3 regions of the Streptomyces sp. NPDC014864 genome follow, and region 1 is predicted to be linked to each of the others. Evidence: predicted binding sites of a transcription regulator. Region 1 holds the regulator's gene; each other region holds the start of a gene.

What was found. The regulator HrcA, encoded in region 1, represses chaperone genes, less so after heat shock. The targets are predictions, from matches to a motif close to TTNGCACTCNGNNNNNCNGAGTGCNAA.
Positions count from the first base shown of each region.
Region 2: the regulator HrcA is predicted to act here: its motif matches at 1,286-1,312, upstream of groL (chaperonin GroEL).
Region 3: the regulator HrcA is predicted to act here: its motif matches at 2,096-2,122, upstream of groES (co-chaperone GroES).

Region 1 covers NZ_JBIBWT010000006.1:222,033-228,982, reverse strand. Annotated here, with positions in the region: gene dnaJ (molecular chaperone DnaJ) at 1-529, opposite strand, end outside; gene hrcA (heat-inducible transcriptional repressor HrcA) at 530-1,546, opposite strand; gene ACF1A5_RS13440 (MBL fold metallo-hydrolase) at 1,738-2,463, shown strand; gene ACF1A5_RS13435 (DUF3097 domain-containing protein) at 2,496-3,305, shown strand; gene hemW (radical SAM family heme chaperone HemW) at 3,357-4,589, opposite strand; gene ACF1A5_RS13425 (SpoIIE family protein phosphatase) at 4,869-6,803, opposite strand.
Region 2 covers NZ_JBIBWT010000010.1:136,582-143,531, forward strand. Annotated here, with positions in the region: gene groL (chaperonin GroEL) at 1-1,158, opposite strand, end outside; gene ACF1A5_RS19895 (cold-shock protein) at 1,513-1,716, opposite strand; gene ACF1A5_RS19900 (MoaD/ThiS family protein) at 2,147-2,422, opposite strand; gene thrC (threonine synthase) at 2,419-3,702, opposite strand; SAM riboswitch class I at 3,720-3,889, opposite strand; gene ACF1A5_RS19910 (glucosyl-3-phosphoglycerate synthase) at 4,058-5,023, shown strand; gene ACF1A5_RS19915 (trehalose-6-phosphate synthase) at 5,106-6,545, shown strand; gene otsB (trehalose-phosphatase) at 6,830-6,950, opposite strand, start outside.
Region 3 covers NZ_JBIBWT010000001.1:271,051-278,000, reverse strand. Annotated here, with positions in the region: gene groL (chaperonin GroEL) at 1-1,525, opposite strand, end outside; gene groES (co-chaperone GroES) at 1,641-1,949, opposite strand; gene ACF1A5_RS01435 (polysaccharide deacetylase family protein) at 2,281-3,096, opposite strand; gene ACF1A5_RS01430 (polysaccharide deacetylase family protein) at 3,093-4,034, opposite strand; gene ACF1A5_RS01425 (methyltransferase domain-containing protein) at 4,140-5,309, shown strand; gene ACF1A5_RS01420 (hypothetical protein) at 5,337-5,537, opposite strand; gene ACF1A5_RS01415 (RNA polymerase sigma factor) at 5,669-6,925, opposite strand.

The DNA of each region.
Region 1 (6,950 bases):
CCAGGAAGGACCGGGTGACCTGCGAGACCTCACCGCGACCGCGGCACATGTCACAGGTCTGGGCGGTGGTGCCCGGGGCCGCGCCCTCGCCGTTGCAGGTGTTGCAGACGACGGCCGTGTCGACCTGGATGTCCTTGGTGGTGCCGAAGGCCGCCTCGTCCAGCTCGATCTCCAGCCGGATCATGGCGTCCTGGCCCCGGCGGGTGCGCGAGCGCGGCCCGCGCTGCGACGCCGTGCCGAAGAACGCGTCCATGATGTCGGAGAAGTTCCCGAAGCCGCCCGCGCCGAAGCCGCCCGCGCCGCCGCCGGCCTGCGAGAGCGGGTCGCCGCCGAGGTCGTAGACCTGCTTCTTCTGCGGGTCCGAGAGCACCTCGTAGGCGGCGTTGATCTCCTTGAACCGCTCCTGGGTCTTCGGATCCGGGTTGACGTCCGGGTGCAGCTCGCGCGCGAGCCGCCGGAAGGCCTTCTTGATCTCTTCCTGCGACGCGTCGCGACGCACGCCGAGTACGGCGTAGTAGTCCGTGGCCACCTAGGACTCCGCCAGGATCTGTCCGACGTACCGTGCCACTGCGCGTACCGCTCCCATCGTTCCCGGGTAGTCCATGCGGGTCGGTCCGACCACGCCGAGCTTGGCGACTGCCTCGCCGCCCGAACCGTAGCCCACCGACACCACGGATGTGGAGTTGAGTCCCTCGTAGGCGTTCTCGTGACCGATCCGCACCGTCATGCCCGGCTCCTTCGCCTCGCCCAGCAGCTTCAGGAGCACCACCTGCTCCTCCAGCGCCTCGAGGACGGGCCGGATGGTGAGCGGGAAGTCGTGCGGGAAGCGGGTCAGGTTGGCGGTGCCGCCGATGATCAGCCGCTCCTCGTTCTCCTCCACGAGGGTCTCCAGGAGGGTGGACAGCACCGTCGAGACCGTGCCCCGGTCCTCGACGTCGAAGGCGTCCGGCAGGTCCTCGACGAGTTGCGGCACGTCCGCGAAGCGGCGGCCGGCGACCCGGCTGTTCAGCCGCGCGCGCAGGTCCGCCAGGGACGCCTCGCCGAAGGGGGCCGGGCAGTCGACCATGCGCTGCTCGACCCGGCCGGTGTCCGTGATCAGCACGAGCATCAGACGCGCGGGCGCGAGCGACAGCAGTTCCACGTGCCGCACGGTCGAGCGGGTCAGCGAGGGGTACTGCACGACGGCGACCTGCCGGGTCAGCTGCGCCAGCAGCCGCACCGTGCGGGCGACCACGTCGTCGAGGTCGACGGCGCCGTCGAGGAAGTTCTGGATCGCCCTGCGCTCCGGCGCGGTCATCGGCTTGACCCCGGCCAGCTTGTCGACGAAGAGGCGGTACCCCTTGTCGGTGGGGATGCGTCCGGCGCTGGTGTGCGGCTGGGCGATGTAGCCCTCGTCCTCCAGGGCCGCCATGTCGTTGCGGACCGTGGCGGGCGAGACACCGAGGTTGTGCCGCTCGGTCAGGGCCTTGGAGCCCACCGGCTCCTCGGTGCCCACGTAGTCCTGGACGATGGCGCGCAGCACCTGGAGCCGTCGTTCGCTGAGCATCGCGCACACCTCCAAGTCGTCCCGCGGCTCCTTGCCTGGCACTCGGCGCATACGAGTGCCAGCTTCACCCGGCCCAGTGTACGGCTGTGGGGTACGCCCGCGGCAAGGCCGGTCCGGCGACGGCCTGCGAGGTCGTGCCGCGACGGCGGTCGCGGCTGGGCCCGGGCGGCCGTCACGGCTAGCGTCGCCGTATGACGGTGACTTGGGAAGAGCTGGGGTGGGAGCGGCTGGCGGACGGGGTCGGCCGCTGCCGCCTTCCGGTGTGGGACTGCACCGTGGGCCTGGTCCTCGGCGAGGACGGCGCCCTTCTGGTCGACGCCGGGTCGTGCCTGGCGGAGGGAGTCCGGCTGCGCCGGGAGGCGGAGCGGCTGGCCGGCGGCCGTGTGCGGTTTCTCGCACTCACGCATCCGCACTTCGACCACGTCTTCGGCGCGGCCGTGTTCGCGGGCGCGCACGTCTTCGCCGCGGGCGGCTCCCGCGCGGTGTTCGAGGACGGGCGCGCGGAGCTGTGCGCGGACGCGGTGCGCAACGGGCTGGAGGCCGGGGCCGCCGAGGTGGCGGCGGACACCCTGGTCCGTCCCCAGGAGGAGGTCCGGGGCACGGCCGTCGTCGAGCTGAAGGGCGGCCGGGAGGTGCTGCTGCACGACATCGGCCCGGGGCACACGCGGCACGACCTCGCCGTCGTGGTGCCGGGCGACCCGGCGGTGGTCTTCTGCGGGGACCTGGTCGAGGAGTCCGGGGAGCCGCAGGCCGGTCCCGACGCCGCGCCCTCGCGGTGGCCGGCCGCCCTGGACCGGCTGCTGGACCTCGGGGGCGAGGACGCGCTGTACGTGCCCGGTCACGGCGCGGTGGTGGACGCGGCGTTCGTCCGGGCACAGCGTGACGCCCTGGCGCGGCGTTTCGGCGTGTCGCGCTGATCGCCCGCGGCGTTCTCCCTATCGTCATTCGAATGCGCCAGTATTCCGCCGACCTGACCCCGCCGTGGAAGAAGTCCCGGCCCGCGCCGGAGGTGCCGGCGGAGCCGGGTCTGGTGGTGGAGGAGCCGGGTACGGGTTTCTGCGGGGCCGTGGTCGGCTGCGAGGCGGGCACGGTGACGCTGGAGGACCGCTTCGGCAAGCACCGGGTCTTTCCGCTCCAGCCGGGCGGCTTCCTGCTGGAGGGCCGCGTGGTGACGCTGGTGAAGCCCGCGTCGGGGCCCGTGCGGCCCACCCGCACGGCGTCCGGTTCGGTCGCCGTGCCCGGCGCCCGGGCCCGGGTGGCCCGCGCCGGGCGGATCTACGTGGAGGGGCGGCACGACGCGGAGCTGGTCGAGAAGGTGTGGGGCGACGACCTGCGCGTCGAGGGCGTGGTCGTCGAGTACCTGGAGGGCGTGGACGACCTGCCGTCCATCGTGGCGGACTTCGCGCCCGGCCCCGACGCCCGCCTGGGCGTCCTGGTGGACCACCTGGTGCCGGGCAGCAAGGAGTGGCGCATCGCCGAGGCGGTGACCGACGAGCACGCGCTGGTCGTGGGCCATCCGTACATCGACGTCTGGGAGGCCGTGAAGCCGTCCTCCGTGGGCATCGACGCCTGGCCCCGGGTCCCGCACGGGCAGGACTGGAAGACGGGCGTGTGCCGGGCACTCGGCTGGCCGGAGAACACGGGCGCCGCCTGGCAGCGGATCCTCTCCCGGGTCCACTCGTACCGGGACCTGGAGCCGGATCTGCTGGGATGTGTCGAGCGTCTCATCGACCATGTGACGGTGCCCTGCGGCACGTGACCGTGCCCCGCGGCCGGCGAAGCCGTCGACGCGGCCGCGGGGGCCGGCCCCTCAGTCCACCAGGTCCCGCACCACCGCGTCGGCCAGCAGCCGGCCCCGCAGGGTGAGCACGGCGCGTCCCGCCTCGTACGACCCCCGCTCCAGCAGACCGTCGGACAGCGCGCGGCGGGACGCCGCGCGTCCCGCCTCCCGCAGCAGGGACAGCGGTACGCCCTCGCGCAGCCGCAGCTCCAGCAGGATCCGCTCCACCCGGCGGTCCTCGTCCGTGAGGAGCTCGCGGCCGGCGCCCGGGGAGCGGCCCCCGGCGAGGGCGGCGGCGTAGGCGCCCGGGTGCTTGACGTTCCACCAGCGCACGCCGCCCATGTGGCTGTGCGCGCCAGGGCCCGCGCCCCACCAGTCGGCGCCCCGCCAGTACAGCTCGTTGTGCAGACAGCGGGCCGCCTCGGAGGTGGCCCAGTTGGAGACCTCGTACCACGCGAAGCCCGCCGCGGCGAGAGTCTCCTCCGCGATCAGGTAGCGGTCGGCGTGCACATCGTCGTCGGTCGCCGGGATCTCGCCGCGGCGGATCCGGCGGGCGAGCTGCGTGCCCTCCTCGACGATCAGGGCGTACGCCGAGACGTGGTCGGGGCCGGCGCCCAGGGCCGCGTCCAGGGAGGCCCGCCAGTCGTCGTCCGACTCGCCGGGGGTGCCGTAGATCAGGTCGAGGTTGACGTGCTCGAAGCCCGCCGCGCGGGCCTGGGCGACGCACTCCTCGGGACGGCCCGGGGTGTGCGTGCGGTCGAGGATCTTCAGCACGTGCTGCCGGGCGCTCTGCATACCGAAGGAGATCCGGTTGAAGCCGCCCTCCCGCAGGGCCCCCAGATACGCCGGATCGACCGACTCGGGGTTGGCCTCCGTCGTCACCTCGGCGTCGGGTGCGAGGCCGAACTCGTCGCGGATCGCCCGCAGCATCCGCACCAGGTCGTCCGCGGCCAGCAGGGTGGGCGTGCCGCCGCCGACGAACACGGTGCGGACCTCGCGCGGATCGTCGCCGAGGACCTTGCGGGCCAGGCGGATCTCGTCGGTCAGCGTCCCGGCGTAGTTGTCCCGGGAGGCGAGCACGCCGCCGGTGCCGCGCAGCTCGGTGGCGGTGTAGGTGTTGAAGTCGCAGTAGCCGCAGCGGGTCGCGCAGTAGGGCACGTGCAGGTAGAACCCGAGGGGCCGGCCGGCGGCCCCGGCGAGCGCCCGCGCGGGCAGCGCGCCGTCGTCGGGGACGGGCTCGCCGTCGGGAAGTGCGGAAGGCATGTCCTCCATTGTCCAGCACCGGCGCCGGGGCCCGGGCCGGGCGCCGGCTCCGAGGACGCTCACGTGCGGCCGGGGCCCCGGCCGCACGCCTGCCCGCCGCACACGCCAGGCCCCTGCCCTCGGCCGCACACGCCGGGCGCCCGCTCCGGGGCGTTCGCTCCCCGCCGGGGCCCCGGCCGGCGCCAGCCCTCGGCCACTCACGCCCGTGCCCCCGCCTTCGGCCGCACACGCCAGACCCCAGCCCTCGGCCGCACACTCCGGGCGCCCGGCCCTGGCCGCTCACTCCGCCTGGAGCACCATCAGTGCCAGGTCGTCCTCCGGGGGCCCGGCGCCGAACTCGTGCACCAGCCGCCGGATGCGCTCGGCGACCAGTTCCGCGTCCAGTCCGGCGCACCCGGCGAGGGCCGTGGCGAGTCCGTCGCCGTCGTCGAACTGACGGGAGCCGGAGCGCCGCTCGGTCACCCCGTCGGTGACGCACAGCAGGGTGTCGCCGGGCTCCAGCTCGCAGGTCTCGCTGGTGTACGTCTCGTCCTCGACGACGCCCAGCAGGGTCTGCGGGCGGGCGACCGTACGGACGTCGCCCTCGTGCCCGAGGAGCAGCGGCAGTGGATGCCCGGCGCAGGCGAGGGTGCAGCGGACGCCGCCCTCGAAGGGGGCGAGCTCGCCGTAGAGGAGGGACAGGAAACGGGTCTGCGGGCCGTCGCCGGGAGCGGGGGTGCGGCCGCCCGCGGCCACCAGGACCCGCGCGGCGGCGTCGGCGGCCTCGGTGGCGTCGTCGAGCAGGAGCTGGTTGAGACGGTCCAGGACGTCGGCGACGCCGTAGCCCTCGCGGGCCAGCAGCCGCAGCCAGGGCCGGGCCAGCCCGATGACGACGGCGGCCTCGGGGCCCTTGCCCTGGACGTCGCCGACGGCGAAGCACCAGCGGCCGTCCCCGGCCGGGAAGAGGTCGTAGAAGTCGCCGCTCGGGCCGCCCTTGTCGCACGGCTCGTAGACGAGGGCGCTGCGCACCCCGGGGATCTGCGCGACCGCGCCGGGCAGCAGCCCGCGCTGCAGGACGGCGCTGATGGTGGCCTGGCGGGCGTACTGCCGGGCCGCGCCGACGGCGAGCGCGACCCGGCGGCCGAGGTCCTCGACCAGCCCGGTGATCTCGTCGGGGAAGCGCAGCAGCCCGGCCCGTCCGATGACCAGCGTGCCGAGCGGGCGGCCGCCCGCGATCAGACGGTAGGCGAGCGCCGACCCGTGGGTGCCGGCCGGGCCGAGGGCCTCCCCGGGCCAGGGGTAGGGGGCAGGGCCGGACCTTACGCCGTCGGGCGCGCGCGGCGGGTCCTTCTCCAGGGCCCGGCGCAGCTCCTCGATGCGGTTCTCGCTGCCGTGCCAGACGCGGGCGAGCCGCGGCCCCGCCGCGCCGGTCCCGTCGCCCCAGCCGCCGCGGGCGGTCGCCTCGTCCTCCAGCCACACCGCGCACCAGTCGGCCAGGCGCGGCACGATCAGCTGCCCGGTGAGCGCGGCGACCAGGTCCTCGTCGAGCTGGCCGGCGAGCAGGTCGGAGGCCTCGGCGAGAAAGGACAGGGCGCCGCGCCCGAGCCACTCCCGGTCCCACTCGGCGCGCCGCGGCTCGGGCGCGAGGACCTGGGCCACGCCGAGGTGACGCTGCCCGGCGTACTCCTCGCCCTCCTGGTCCTCCTCCCCGTCGTCGTCCGCGGCGCCGCCCTCGGCGGGCAGCCGCGCCCACACCGTCTTGGCGCCGGTCCGGTAGGTGATGCCCCACTCCTCGGAGAGCGCCGCGACCAGGCGCAGGCCGCGGCCGTACTCGGGGGCCTGGTGCGCCGGGTCCGCGGAGGTGTCGCGGGGTGCGCGCGAGGGATGGTGGTCGGACACCTCGACGACGAACGCGCCGCTGTCCGGCTCCAGTTGGCAGGCCAGCTCCACGTCGGTGCCCGCGTGGACGACGGCGTTGGTGACCAGCTCACTGATGACGACGAGGGCGTCCTCGGTCAGCCGGGCGGCGACGGCGTGGCCGTGTTCCGCCCACTCCGCCAGCGCCGTGCGCACCAGGTTGCGGGCGGAGCCGGGCGCGAGGGGGCCGCCGGGCAGGGTCGCCCGCGCCTGCGCGTGCCCGTCCGCGCCGAGGTGCGTGAGCACCTCGGCGCCCGGGTGCGTGGGCACCTCGGAGGCACGGGCGACGGTCTCCCGCTGCGTGGGAATGACCCCCATCGGCAACTCCCCGAGAAGTTCGGACGAATACGCCTCGGTCGATGCGGACAGAGTGACAGACTGACTGCGCCCATAAGCGCCGAGTTACCGAACTGGGCCGCCTTGAGTGAGAACAGTGCCACGCGCCTGCTCGAAGAGGGACGGATT
Region 2 (6,950 bases), on a different contig from region 1:
CTCGACCTCGGTGGCGGCACCGGCCTTGATGACCGCGACGCCGCCGGCCAGCTTCGCCAGGCGCTCCTGCAGCTTCTCGCGGTCGTAGTCGGAGTCGCTGTTCTCGATCTCGGCGCGGATCTGGTTCACGCGGCCCTGCACCTGCTCCGGGGAGCCGGCGCCGTCGACGATGGTGGTCTCGTCCTTGGTGATGACGACCTTGCGGGCGCGGCCCAGGAGGTCCAGGGACGCGTTCTCCAGCTTGAGGCCGACCTCCTCGGAGATGACCTCGCCGCCCGTGAGGATGGCGATGTCGCCGAGCATGGCCTTGCGGCGGTCGCCGAAGCCCGGGGCCTTGACGGCGACGGACTTGAAGGTGCCGCGGATCTTGTTGACGACCAGGGTCGACAGGGCCTCGCCCTCGACGTCCTCGGCGATGATCAGCAGCGGCTTGCCCGACTGCATGACCTTCTCGAGGAGCGGAAGCAGGTCCTTGACCGAGGAGATCTTGGAGTTGGCGATGAGGATGTAGGGGTCCTCGAGCGCCGCCTCCATACGCTCCATGTCAGTGGCGAAGTAGGCGGAGATGTAGCCCTTGTCGAAGCGCATGCCCTCGGTGAGCTCGAGCTCCAGACCGAAGGTCTGCGACTCCTCGACGGTGATGACGCCTTCCTTGCCGACCTTGTCCATGGCCTCGGCGATGAGCTCGCCGATCTGCGTGTCGGCGGCGGAGATGGAGGCGGTGGAGGCGATCTGCTCCTTGGTCTCGACCTCCTTGGCCTGGTCGAGCAGGGCGGCGGAGACGGCCTCGACGGCCTTCTCGATACCGCGCTTCAGCGCCATCGGGTTGGCGCCGGCGGCGACGTTGCGCAGGCCTTCCTTGACCAGGGCCTGGGCGAGAACGGTCGCGGTGGTCGTACCGTCACCGGCGACGTCGTCCGTCTTCTTGGCGACTTCCTTGACCAGCTCGGCGCCGATCTTCTCGTACGGGTCCTCGAGCTCGATCTCCTTGGCGATGGAGACACCGTCGTTGGTGATCGTGGGGGCACCCCACTTCTTCTCGAGGACGACGTTGCGGCCCTTGGGGCCGAGGGTCACCTTGACGGCGTCCGCGAGCTGGTTCATGCCGCGCTCGAGGCCTCGCCGCGCCTCCTCGTCGAACGCGATGATCTTGGCCATGTGAAGTGGTCCCTCCAGGACTGGGGGTGATTCCTTCGGACCGCGCCCGCGCCCGCGACGGACGGCTCGCCGGCCTTGTGGTTCCTTGCCCCACCCGGCCTGCGGGCCTCACCGACCCGGTCCTTCGCTGTCACTCTCACCTTCAGAGTGCTAACGCCAATGATTAGCACTCGGCACCTGAGAGTGCAAGCGACCAGGGGGGTGCGGGGGCGACTCAGCCGCGCGCGAACGCGGGCGCGCCGCCCGCCCCGAGACGGAGGGCGGGCACGTCGAAGGGCCCGCACCCCACGAGGTGTGCACCTCGGGGCGCGGGCCCTTCGATCAGAAGAACGTCGCTTGCGGTGGTCGCGCGATTCAGGCCGTGACGCGGACCATGTCGGCCTGCGGACCCTTCTGGCCCTGCGAGATCTCGAACTCGACCCGCTGGCCCTCTTCCAGCGTGCGGTAGCCGTCCATCTGGATCGCGCTGTAGTGGACGAAGACGTCCGCACCACCGTCGACCGCGATGAAGCCGTACCCCTTCTCCGCGTTGAACCACTTGACGGTGCCCTGAGCCATGCCTAACTCCCCTATTACTGGCCCTTGCACAGATCCACACTTCGCGGATCCGGGTCAGACCTCCGCCCCCATGGATTGGGGGCGTGCGCCGGAACGCGTCGACCGCGGCTGAATGTATCTGTCCAACTGCCGTCTGCAACAGGTCAGTCGGACGAGAAATCTGGGCACGACCGATCCGGAATCTCCCGAGAATTCGCCTGAATTCAGGTCAAGTCGGGCCGGGCAAAGGGAGCGTATGACGCAAAAGACCCGCACAGTTTGGCTATTTCTTGTCGCCCGTGCGGAAGGTTCCCAGGGCCACCGATCTTCGGATCAGCGACGCGTTCCCCAACTGTACCGCGCTCAATCACGCTGAATTGCCCCCTCCGCTTCTCTTACGGAGGGGGCAATTCGATGAACTCTCGGTGACGACAGTTACCGAAGGTAAGGATCAGCCGCCGGCGACCGCCGGAATGATGGACACGCCCGCGCCCTCCGGGGTGGCCGTCTCCAGGCCCTGCTCGAACCGGACGTCGTCGTCGTTGACGTAGACGTTGACGAAGCGGCGCAGCCTGCCCTGGTCGTCCAGGACGCGCGCGGCGATGCCGGTGTGGTTCTTCTCCAGGTCGGCGATGACCTCGCCGAGCGTCGCGCCGTCGGCGCTCACCTCGGCCCGGCCGCCGGTGTAGGTGCGCAGGATGGTGGGGATGCGAACGGTCACGCTCATGCGAGGCCAGCCTCTCGGAAGGAGTCCAGGTTCGGGCGGATGGTCGCGGTGAGGCCGGTGCCCGCCACCGCGTCCAGGGTCTTCAGGCCGTCACCGGTGTTCAGGACGACGGTGGTCTTCGCCGGGTCCAGCACACCGTTCTCGATCAGCTTGCGCGTGACGCCCACCGTCACGCCGCCCGCCGTCTCCGCGAAGATGCCCTCGGTCCGGGCGAGCAGCTTGATGGCGTCGACCACCTGCTCGTCCGTCACGTCCTCCACGGCACCGCCGGTGCGGCGCGCGATGTCCAGGACGTACGGGCCGTCGGCCGGGTTGCCGATGGCGAGGGACTTGGCGATGGTGTCCGGCTTCTGCGGGCGGACCACGTCGTGGCCCGCCTTGTAGGCGGTGGACACCGGGGAGCAGCCCTGGGCCTGGGCGCCGAAGATCTTGTACGGCCGGTCCTCGACCAGACCGAGCTTGATCAGCTCCTGAAGGCCCTTGTCGATCTTCGTGAGCTGCGAGCCGGAGGCGATCGGGACCACGATCTGGTCGGGCAGCCGCCAGCCGAGCTGCTCGCAGATCTCGTACGCCAGCGTCTTGGAGCCCTCGGCGTAGTACGGCCGCAGGTTGACGTTGACGAAGCCCCAGCCCTCGCCGGCCGGGTCGCCGATCAACTCGGAGCAGAAACGGTTCACGTCGTCGTAGTTGCCCTCGATGCCGACGAGCTCGCCGCCGTAGACCGCGGCCATGACGATCTTGCCCTGCTCCAGGTCGTGCGGGATGAACACGCAGGAGCGGAAGCCGGCCCGGGCGGCCGCGGCGCCGACGGCGCCGGCCAGGTTGCCGGTGGAGGAGCAGGACAGGGTGGTGAAGCCGAAGGCGCGGGCGGCCTCCAGGGCCTGGGCGACGACCCGGTCCTTGAAGGAGTGCGTCGGGTTGCCGGAGTCGTCCTTCACGTACAGGCCGCCGGTCACGCCGAGCTCGCGGGCCAGGTTGTCGGCCTGCACCAGCTTGGTCCAGCCCGGGTTCAGGTTCGGCTTGGTCGCCACGTCGGCGGGGACGGGCAGCAGCGGCGCGTAGCGCCAGATGTTCGCGGGGCCCGCCTCGATCCTCTTGCGCAGCTCCTCGGTGTCGTACGCCGAGAAGTCGTAGGCGATCTCCAGCGGGCCGAAACACTCCTCGCAGGCGAAGACCGGGCCGAGCGGCACCCGGTGGCCGCACTCACGGCAGCTCAAGGCCGCGGCGGGACCGAGGTCGACGGTGGAGTCGGTGCTGCTTGCAACAGTCTGCACAGCCATGGAGGCGAGGCCCTTTCTCCTCATCTTCCTCACGACGCATCTCGCCGTGAGACGGATTTGGCACCTTCCCTAGCCGGGAGCCTCGCCGTGACGATCGACTGTGCGCGCACAGCGACGGATACGAGAACCGGCTGGAGGGTTGCCGGGGCTTCATCGGGCCGTGTCCCTCTGCCCCTCTGGATGAGCGGTATGCGGTTGTTGAGCGGCGGCGACCCCCGACATGCGATGGTCATCCGCGTTGTTCAAGACTGTAACCGAAGGCCAGGACAGTTGAGATAGTCGTCCGAACCGCGAGACGGAGCACAGGACCCGTGTGATCCGTTCCGTGATCCGAATCAGTGAGGAGCCGCCGACCGTGCTGGAAGAAGTCGAGCGCTGGCTGAGGACACGCTCCTGGTCCGTGACCGATCGCCCGCTGCACCGGATCCTGGCCGCCAAGCGCGCGAGCGGCTCGTCGGTCAGCGTCGTGCTGCCCGCGCTGAACGAGGAGGAGACGGTCGGCGAGATCGTCGCCGTGATCCGTCACGACCTGATGCGGCAGGCCCCGCTCGTCGACGAGATCGTCGTCGTCGACTCGGGCTCCACCGACCGCACCTCCGAGGTGGCCGCCGCCGCGGGCGCCCGGGTCGTCCACCGGGACGACATCCTGCCGCGCATCCCGGCCGTCCCGGGCAAGGGCGAGGTGCTGTGGCGCTCGCTGCTCGCCACCGACGGGGACATCGTCTGCTTCGTCGACGCCGACCTGAAGGAGTTCTCCTCCGACTTCGTCACCGGGATCGTCGGCCCGCTGCTCACCGACCCGGACATCGACCTGGTGAAGGCGATGTACGACCGTCCGCTGGGCACCGGGTCGACCGGGCCCGGCAGGACCGCCGGGCAGGGCGGCCGGGTCACCGAGCTGATGGCGCGCCCGCTGCTCAACATGCACTGGCCGCAGCTGGCCGGCTTCGTGCAGCCGCTCGGCGGCGAGTACGCGGCCCGCCGCTCGCTGCTCGAACAGCTGCCCTTTCCGGTCGGGTACGGGGTCGAGCTGGGGATGCTGGTCGACGCGCTGCACCTGGTCGGCCTGGACGCGCTCGCCCAGGTGGACGTCGGCGTGCGCAGGCACCGGCACCAGGACGGGCAGGCACTCGGCCGGATGGCCGCCGCGATCTACCGCACCGCCCAGCTCCGGCTGGCCCGCGGCCACCTGGTCCGGCCCGCCCTCACCCAGTTCGAGCGGGGCGAGGAGGGCTTCGAGCCGCGGACGTACTCGGTGGACACCGAGGAACGGCCGCCGATGGTCGAGATCGCGGAGTACGCCGCCCGGAAGGTGGCGTGAAACATCGGCCCGGCCGTATACGGCCACCCACCGAGCGGAACCGTACGTTTGAGCGTTTGGGGGCCGGGCTAGGTTGAGGCGTATGGCTTCTACGCACGGTGCCGAGGTGCTGGTCGCGTCCAATCGCGGCCCGGTTTCGTACGAGCTGCGCGAGGACGGTTCGCTGCAGGCCCGACGCGGAGGCGGAGGGCTGGTGTCCGGGTTGTCGGCTATCGGGCCGGAGGCGGGCGCGGTGTGGGTGTGCGCCGCGCTCGGCGACGCCGACCGGGAGGCGGCCCGCCGCTTCGAGGGAGGCCGCAGGCTGCCGTCCGACGCGACCGGCGGGCAGCAGGTCCGGATGCTCGACATCGACGCGGCGGTCTTCGCGGACGCCTACAACGGCATCGCGAACTCGGTGCTGTGGTTCGTCCACCACATGCTCTACCAGACGCCGCTGGAGCCGGTCTTCGACGCGGAGTTCCGCCGGCAGTGGGCGTCCTACGAGGCGTACAACCTGGCCTTCGCCGAGGCGCTGGCGGAGGAGGCCGCCGAGGGGGCGGCCGTGGTGGTGCAGGACTACCACCTGACGCTGGTCCCGGGGATGCTGCGTGACTTCCGGCCGGACGTGCGGATCGGCCATTTCTCGCACACGCCGTGGGCGCCGGTGGACTACTTCCGGATGCTGCCCGACGACGTCGCCGAGCAGGTGCTGCGCGGAATGCTCGGCGCGGACCGCCTCGGCTTCCTCACCCGGCGGTGGGCGGACGCGTTCACCGGCTGCTGCGAGGCGCTCGTCGACGGGCTCGGCGGCACCCGGGTCGGGGTGCACGGTCTCGGCGCGGACGCCGAGTTCCTGCGGGAGCGGGCGCACCGCGCCGATGTCGACGAGCGGATGGCGGCACTGCGCGAGGAGATCGGCACGGCTCCCGACGGGGCCCCGCGGCGCACCGTCGTGCGCGTGGACCGCACCGAGCTGTCGAAGAACATCGTGCGGGGGCTGCTGGCCTACGAACAGCTGCTCGAGGACCGCCCCGAGTGGCAGGAGCGGGTGACGCACCTCGCCTTCGCCTACCCCTCGCGGCAGGACCTCGCCGTCTACCGGGACTACACCGCCGAGGTCCAGCGGGTGGCCCAGGAGATCAACGACCGGTTCGGCACGCCCGGGTGGACCCCGGTCGTGCTGCACGTCCGGGACGACTTCGCGCGCTCGCTCGCCGCGTACCGGCTCGCCGACGTGGCCCTGGTGAACCCCATCCGGGACGGCATGAACCTGGTCGCCAAGGAGGTGCCCGTCGTCTCCGACGCCGGGTGCGCGCTGGTGCTCTCCCGGGAGGCGGGGGCGTACGCGGAGCTCGGCGAGGACGCGGTCGTCGTCAACCCCTACGACGTGACCGGCACGGCCCGGGCCCTGCACGAGGCCCTGACCATGCCGGCGCACGAGCGGGCGGAGCGCTCCAAGCGGCTGGCGGCGGCGGCCACCGCGCTGCCACCCGCCCAGTGGTTCCTGGACCAGCTGACCGAGCTGAACGGCCGACCGGACTGAACCGGGGCGGCGGGCGGCCGCCCGGGCTGAACGGCCGCCCGCGCTGCACGCCCGTTCTTGGGCCGAACAACCACCGGGACTGGACGGCCGACCCAGGCTGGGCGGCCGACCCAGGCCGGACGGCCGCCGAGGCCGGCAGCCAGGCCTGAAGGCCCCACCGGGCCGAACGCCCGCCGGCAGCCGAACAGCCACCGGGCTGAACGGCCGGCAGGGGCTGGGGACGACCGCCGGGCCGACCGGAGGACCGGGCCGACCGCGCCGAGAGCCGGACCGGTGCCGGAGACTCAGTCCAGCTTCTCCGCCAGCTCCCGCAGCAGGGCCACCACCCCGGCCGGGCCGTCCACCACCAGGTCGGCCCGCTCCGCCAGTTCCGTCACCTCGCTGCTGCCGCTGCACACCAGCAGG
Region 3 (6,950 bases), on a different contig from region 1:
AGGCGGCGTTCTCCAGGGCGGAGCGGGTGACCTTGACCGGGTCGATGACGCCGGCCTTGACCAGGTCGCCGTACTCGCCGGTGGCGGCGTTGTAGCCGTGGCCCTTCTGCAGCTCGGCGACCTTGGAGACGATGACGTAGCCCTCCAGGCCCGCGTTCTCCGCGATCCAGCGCAGCGGCTCGACGGCCGCGCGGCGGACGACGGCGACACCGGTGGCCTCGTCGCCGGTCTTGCCGAGGTTGCCCTCGAGGACCTTGACGGCGTGGACCAGGGCGGAGCCACCACCGGAGACGATGCCCTCCTCGACCGCGGCGCGGGTCGCGGAGATGGCGTCCTCCAGACGGTGCTTCTTCTCCTTCAGCTCCACCTCGGTGGCGGCGCCGACCTTGATCACGCACACGCCGCCGGCCAGCTTCGCGAGGCGCTCCTGGAGCTTCTCGCGGTCCCAGTCGGAGTCGGTGGACTCGATCTCGGCCTTGATCTGCGCGATGCGGGCCTCGACGTCCTCCTTCTTGCCGGCGCCGTCGACGATCGTGGTGTCGTCCTTGGTGACGGTGACGCGGCGGGCGGAGCCGAGGACGTCCAGACCGGCCTGGTCGAGCTTGAGGCCGACCTCCTCGGAGATGACGGTGGCACCGGTGAGGACGGCCATGTCCTGCAGCATCGCCTTGCGGCGGTCGCCGAAGCCCGGAGCCTTGACGGCCACGGCGTTGAACGTGCCGCGGATCTTGTTGACGACCAGGGTCGACAGGGCCTCGCCGTCGACGTCCTCGGCGATGATCAGCAGCGGCTTCGAGGCGTTCGCCTGGATGATCTTCTCGAGGAGCGGGAGCATGTCCGCGATCGCGGAGATCTTGCCCTGGTGGATCAGGATGTACGGGTCGTCGAGGACGGCCTCCATACGCTCCTGGTCGGTCACGAAGTACGGCGAGAGGTAGCCCTTGTCGAAGGCCATGCCCTCGGTGAAGTCCAGCTCCAGACCGAAGGTGTTGGACTCCTCGACGGTGATGACGCCGTCCTTGCCGACCTTGTCCATGGCCTCGGCGATGAGCTCGCCGACCTGCTGGTCCTGCGCGGACAGCGCGGCGACCGCGGCGATGTCGGACTTCTCGTCGATCGGGCGGGCGGTGGCCAGCAGGTCGTCGGAGACGGCCTTGACCGCGGCGTCGATGCCCTTCTTCAGGGCGGCCGGGGAGGCACCGGCGGCGACGTTCTTCAGGCCCTCGCGCACCAGCGCCTGGGCGAGCACGGTGGCGGTGGTGGTGCCGTCACCCGCGATGTCGTTGGTCTTGGTCGCCACCTCCTTCACCAGCTGGGCGCCGAGGTTCTCGTACGGGTCCTCGACCTCGACCTCGCGGGCGATGGTGACGCCGTCGTTGGTGATGGTGGGCGCGCCGAACTTCTTGTCGATGACGACGTTGCGGCCCTTGGGGCCGATCGTCACCTTGACCGTGTCGGCAAGCTTGTTGACGCCGCGCTCGAGGGCGCGACGGGCGTCCTCGTCGAACTTCAGGATCTTCGCCATGGCAGCGGGAGCCCTCTCGGAAATCTGGGTGAAAAAGACACTGCGCCCCGGGCGCCCGGCTTCTTATCGGTCGCGGGGGCCAGGGGCGCAGCTCACAGCAGGAATGCTGAGGTGATTACTTCTCGATGATCGCGAGCACGTCGCGGGCCGAGAGGACGAGGTACTCCTCGCCGTTGTACTTCACCTCGGTGCCGCCGTACTTGCTGTAGAGAACGACGTCGCCGACGCTGACGTCGAGCGGAAGGCGGTTGCCGTCCTCGAAGCGGCCCGGGCCCACGGCCAGGACGACGCCCTCCTGGGGCTTCTCCTTGGCGGTGTCCGGAATGACCAGGCCCGAGGCCGTGGTCTGCTCGGCGTCCAGCGGCTGGACCACGATGCGGTCCTCGAGCGGCTTGATGGCAACCTTGGAGCTGGCGGTCGTCACGATCCGACCTCCCCCTTCGGAGATCTCACGGGGTTAACTGTCTGAGGTGGCGACCAGGTCGATCCGTCGTCGCGGGTGCCGGACCTGCCCGTCGCTGTGTTGGCACTCTCCAGGGGGGAGTGCCAGACCTGAGACTATGACCGTCGTTAGCACTCGGTCAAGCGGAGTGCCAATTGCCTGCGGCGCGTCGCGGGGGTTCCTTGTGAGCGCGGGGTTGTGCAGCACGCTGTCTGCTGGTGTGACCGGTCCCGGGGCTGCCGCCCCCGAACCCCCGCTTCGGCCTAACGACCTCGTCCTCGAGCGCCGGACGGGCTGAGTGCGTGACTCCGGCTCACAGGTAGTCCTGGAGCCGCCCCACCGTCAGGCCCCGTTCCTGGATCCGGCGCAGCAGCCGTGTCGTGCGTTCGCGCAGGGGCGGGCCGTCGAGGTCGTCGTCGTCCGAGGCGACGAGGAGGATGTCGCCGGGGCGCAGACCGTGGTGACCGTGGGTGAAGCGCAGGTCGGTGTCCGACATCGAGGCCCGCCACAGGACGACCGCCGCGACCCCGCAGTCGGCCGCCGCGCGCAGGGTCGTGCGGTCGAACGCGCGGTACGGCGGCCGGAACAGGCGGGCGCGCACGCCGAAGCGGGCGTGCAGCTTGTCCCGCTGGCCGCAGATCTCGGCGCGCTGGCCGGCGTAGGGCAGGCCGCGCAGCGAGGAGTGGTCGAGGGTGTGGTTCTGGAGGTCCGCGCCGACCGACATCAGGTGGGCGAAGTGCCCGTACTCCGGTCCCACGACACGGTCCGTGAGGAACATGCTGACCGGCAGCCTCAGCTCACGGACCATGTCGACGAACCGCGGATCACGCTCGGCCCCGTCGTCGTAGGTGAGGAAGACGACCTTGTCGGAGGTCCGGACGTGGTCCACGACCGGTGGCATTCCCGGGCCGGAGGCGCCGGTGAGCCGGGGCCGGGCGGGCGGGGGCGGGGGCGCGGGCAGCGGGGCCGCCAGGCCCCAGCGGCGGTAGGGCGGTTCGGCGGCCGGGTCCGCGGGCCTTACCCGCTGGGCCGCCTTCCTGCCGAGCCGCTCGATGGGGTCGACGGACGGCGCGCAGCCGGTCAGCAGCGCGGCCGCGAGCAGGGCCGCGGCCACGCGCCGCGGCCTCACAGGTAGTCCTCCAGACGGGCCACCGCGTACCCCTCGGCCGTGACCTTGTTCAGGAACCGGCGCATGTCGTCGATCATCGTGCCGTTCCATTCGCCCGGCCCGCGGAAGTGGGTGAGGACGATGTCGCCGCGGTGGATCCGCTGGTCGTCCTCGCGGTACTCCCAGTGGTCGACGAAGACCTCCTCGTTCCAGATCGGCGCGTACTCGATGCCGCAGGACTTGGCGGCGACCAGGGTGTCCTGGTTGTAGTTGCCGTAGGGCGGGCGGAAGACCTTCGGGCGCTTGCCGAACTGGCGCCGCATGATGTCCTGCATGTCGCAGATCTCGCGCTCCTGGTCCTCGTAGGACAGGCCCGGCAGGTAGGGGTGGTGCAGGGTGTGGTTCTCGAGGGTGTTGCCGTAGTCCTGCACCTTCCGGAAGTACCCGTAGTCGTCCTTCACCAGGTAGTTGCTGAGGAAGGCGGTGTACGGGAGGTTCAGGTCCCGCATCATCTCCAGGAACTCGGGGTCCTTCTCCGCGCCGTCGTCGATGGTGAGGAAGACGACGCGGTCCCTGGTGGGGACGGTGGTGAAGACCGGGGGCAGGTCCCACTCCTCCTGGTTCGTCACCTGGAAGCCGGGGCGGGCGTGGATCCTCGGCTTGACGGCGGGCGGGGGCGGGGGTGCGATCGGGACCCGCGGGAGGCCCCAGCGCCGGGCGGCGGCCACGCGGGCCTCGTAGGCGGCGCGCAGGCGGCCGGCGTAGGAGTGGAGGGCGCGGGCCGGGGGAGCCTGGAGGAGGGGCTCCTGGCCGGGGGCCGGACGGACCTGGGTCTTGGAGGGCGTGCAGCCCGAGGCGAGTGCGGCGGCCACGAGGAGCGCGAGACCGCCGCGGGTCACGGCCTTCCGGCACACCGCCACCGTGGTGCGCTTTTTGTCATTTTGTCCTACTGCTCCCATGGCGCCGGATCTTCGCAGGCTTCCGCACGGAACCCGAGCCGACACCGCGGCGGGAGGCGCGCCGTCCACCGACTGGCCCACAATGAGCCGGTGAACGACCATCACCTGCGCGACTTCGCCCCGCTGCTCACCCCCGAGGGCCGTGCCCTCCTGGACGAGGTGCGCGGCACCGACCCCGCGGGAGAACTCGCCGTCGCCACCCGGCTGCGCCGCGAGCACCCCGCCGAGCTGGTGTCGGCCGCGCTGGGGCAGGCGCGGCTGCGGCAACGGGCGGCGGCGAAGTTCGGGGCCCAGGACGCGGAGCGGATGTTCTTCACGGCGAACGGGGTCGAGCAGTCGACCCGGACGAGCGTGGCGGCCCACCGGGCGCACCGTTTCCGGGACCTCGGCGTGACCTCCGTGGCCGACCTGTGCTGCGGGATCGGCGGGGACGCGATCGCGCTCGCCCGCGCCGGGATCCGCGTGCTGGCCGTGGACCGGGACCCGCTTACGGCGGCCGTGGCGCGGGCGAACGCCGAGGCGCTGGGGCTGAGTGACCTGATCGAGGTCCGCGAGGAGGATGTCACCGAGGTCGACACCTCGGCGTACGACGCCGTCTTCGTGGACCCCGCGCGGCGCGGCGGCCGGGGCCGGATCTTCGACCCCGAGGCGTACTCGCCGCCGCTGTCCTGGGCGGTGGACACCGCGCTGAAGGCCCCCCGGGCGGCGCTGAAGGTCGCCCCGGGCATCCCGCACGAGGCCGTCCCCGCCGAGGCCGAGGCCGAGTGGATCTCCGACGGCGGGGACGTGAAGGAGGCGGTGCTCTGGTTCGGCACCGAACCCGGCCGCGTCCGCGCCACCCTGCTCCCCGGTCCGCGCACCCTGCTCGGCCGCGGCCTGCCCGACCCGGAGGTGCGCCCGGTGGGCCGCTTTCTGTACGAGCCCGACGGCGCCGTCATCCGGGCCCACCTGGTCGCCGAGGTCGCCGAGGAGCTCGACGGGGGCCTGCTCGACGAGACCATCGCCTACGTCACCGCCGACACCCTGCGCCCCACACCGTACGCGCGCGCCTACGAGATCACCGACCGGCTCCCCTTCAACGTCAAGAAGCTGAGGGCCCTGCTGCGGGAGCGCGAGATCGGCGTCCTGACCGTGAAGAAGCGGGGCTCCGCGGTCGAACCGGAGGAACTGCGCCGCAAGGTGCTGCCCAGGCCGCACGGACGGAACACGGCGACGGTGTTCCTGACCCGCGTCGCGGGAGCCCCGACCATGCTGATCGGCCACCCGGCGGACTGACGGGGGCGGCGGCGCGGACCGGGCCGCTCAGGACGCCACGATCCCCTTGCCCACGGCGAAGCCCTTGGCCGGGCCTTCCGGGATCACCGCGTCGGTGCCGTAGGGAACGCGGTGCTCGCCGGTGTACTTGGCCTTCTTGGCGTCGGGGGAGGTCAGAACGACGACGGCTCCCTCGTCGTCGAAGTCGTCGACGATCACCGGGGCCACCTCTTCTGCGAGAGCGGTCATCGTGAAGCACCTCCAAGTGTGGGCGTGAGCGCCACTACGGCACAAGCGACGTCGTGACGCTACGGAGGCCTCGGTCGCTGACTCACCGTAACCGCTGCCGGCCATCCGAACGGGTGAGCGCGCCCGGCGGATCAGCCGGACGCGGCCGCGCGGCGTAGCAGCAGGGCCCGTTCGCGGGTGTTGTGGGTGAGGGTTGCCGCCCGTTCGAACTCCGCCCGGGCCTCCGCCCGGCGGCCGAGACGGGACAGGAGGTCGCCGCGGACGCTGGGGAGCAAGTGGTAGTCGCGCAGGGCCGGTTCGGCGGCGAGAGCGTCCACGATCTCCAGCGCCGGGGCCGGGCCGTCCGCCATCGAGACGGCCACCGCGCGGTTCAACTCCACCACCGGGGACGGGGCCCGGGAGGCCAGCAGGCCGTACAGGGTGGCGATGGCGGGCCAGTCGGTCTCCTCGTAGGTGAGCGCGTGGGCGTGGCAGGCGGCGATGGCGGCCTGGAGGACGTAGGGGCCGGGGGCTCCGGTGGCCACGGCGTCGGCGCGGGCCAGGGCGGTGACGCCGCGGGCGACGAGCATGCGGTTCCAGCGGCGCCTGTTCTGGTCCTGGAGCAGCACCGGCTCACCGTCCGCGCCGGTGCGGGCGGCGGCGCGCGACATCTGGAACTCCAGCAGCGCGGTCAGCCCGTGCACCTCGGGCTCCTTGGGCATCAGCCCGCTCAGCAGCCGGGCCAGGCGCAGCGCGTCCTCGCACAGGGCGGGGCGCAGCCAGTCGTCGCCGGCCGTGGCGGCGTACCCCTCGTTGAAGACGAGGTAGATGACGTCGAGCACGGAACCGAGGCGGGCCTCCCGGTCGGGGCCGTACGGCACCTCGAAGGCGACGTTCCGGGTGGCCAGCGTCCGCTTGGCGCGCACGATGCGCTGGGCGACCGTCGGCTCGGGCGCGAGGAAGGCGCGGGCGATCTCGGCCGTGGTCAGACCGCCGAGCAGCCGCAGGGTGAGGGCGATGCGTGCCTCGGCGGACAGCACCGGGTGGCAGGTGGTGAAGACCAGCCGCAGCAGGTCGTCGTCGATGTCGTCCGGGCCGGAGGGTTCCTCCGGCCCGGACGTGGTCTCCAGATCACGCCCGATCCCGGCCAGCTTGCGGGCGTACCGCTCCCGGCGGCGCACCAGGTCGACGGCACGGTGGCGGGCGGTGGTCATGAGCCAGGCGCCGGGGTTGTCCGGCACCCCGTCCCGGGGCCACTGCTCCAGCGCCGCGACCAGGGCGTCCTGGGTCAGCTCCTCGGCGATGCCGACGTCCCGCACGATCCGGGCCACGGCGGCGACGACACGCGGCGACTCCAGCCGGAAGACGGTTTCGAGGGCGCCGGTGGGCCCGGTGGGCTGCCTGTCCACTTCCACAGTTCCCCATGCAACACCG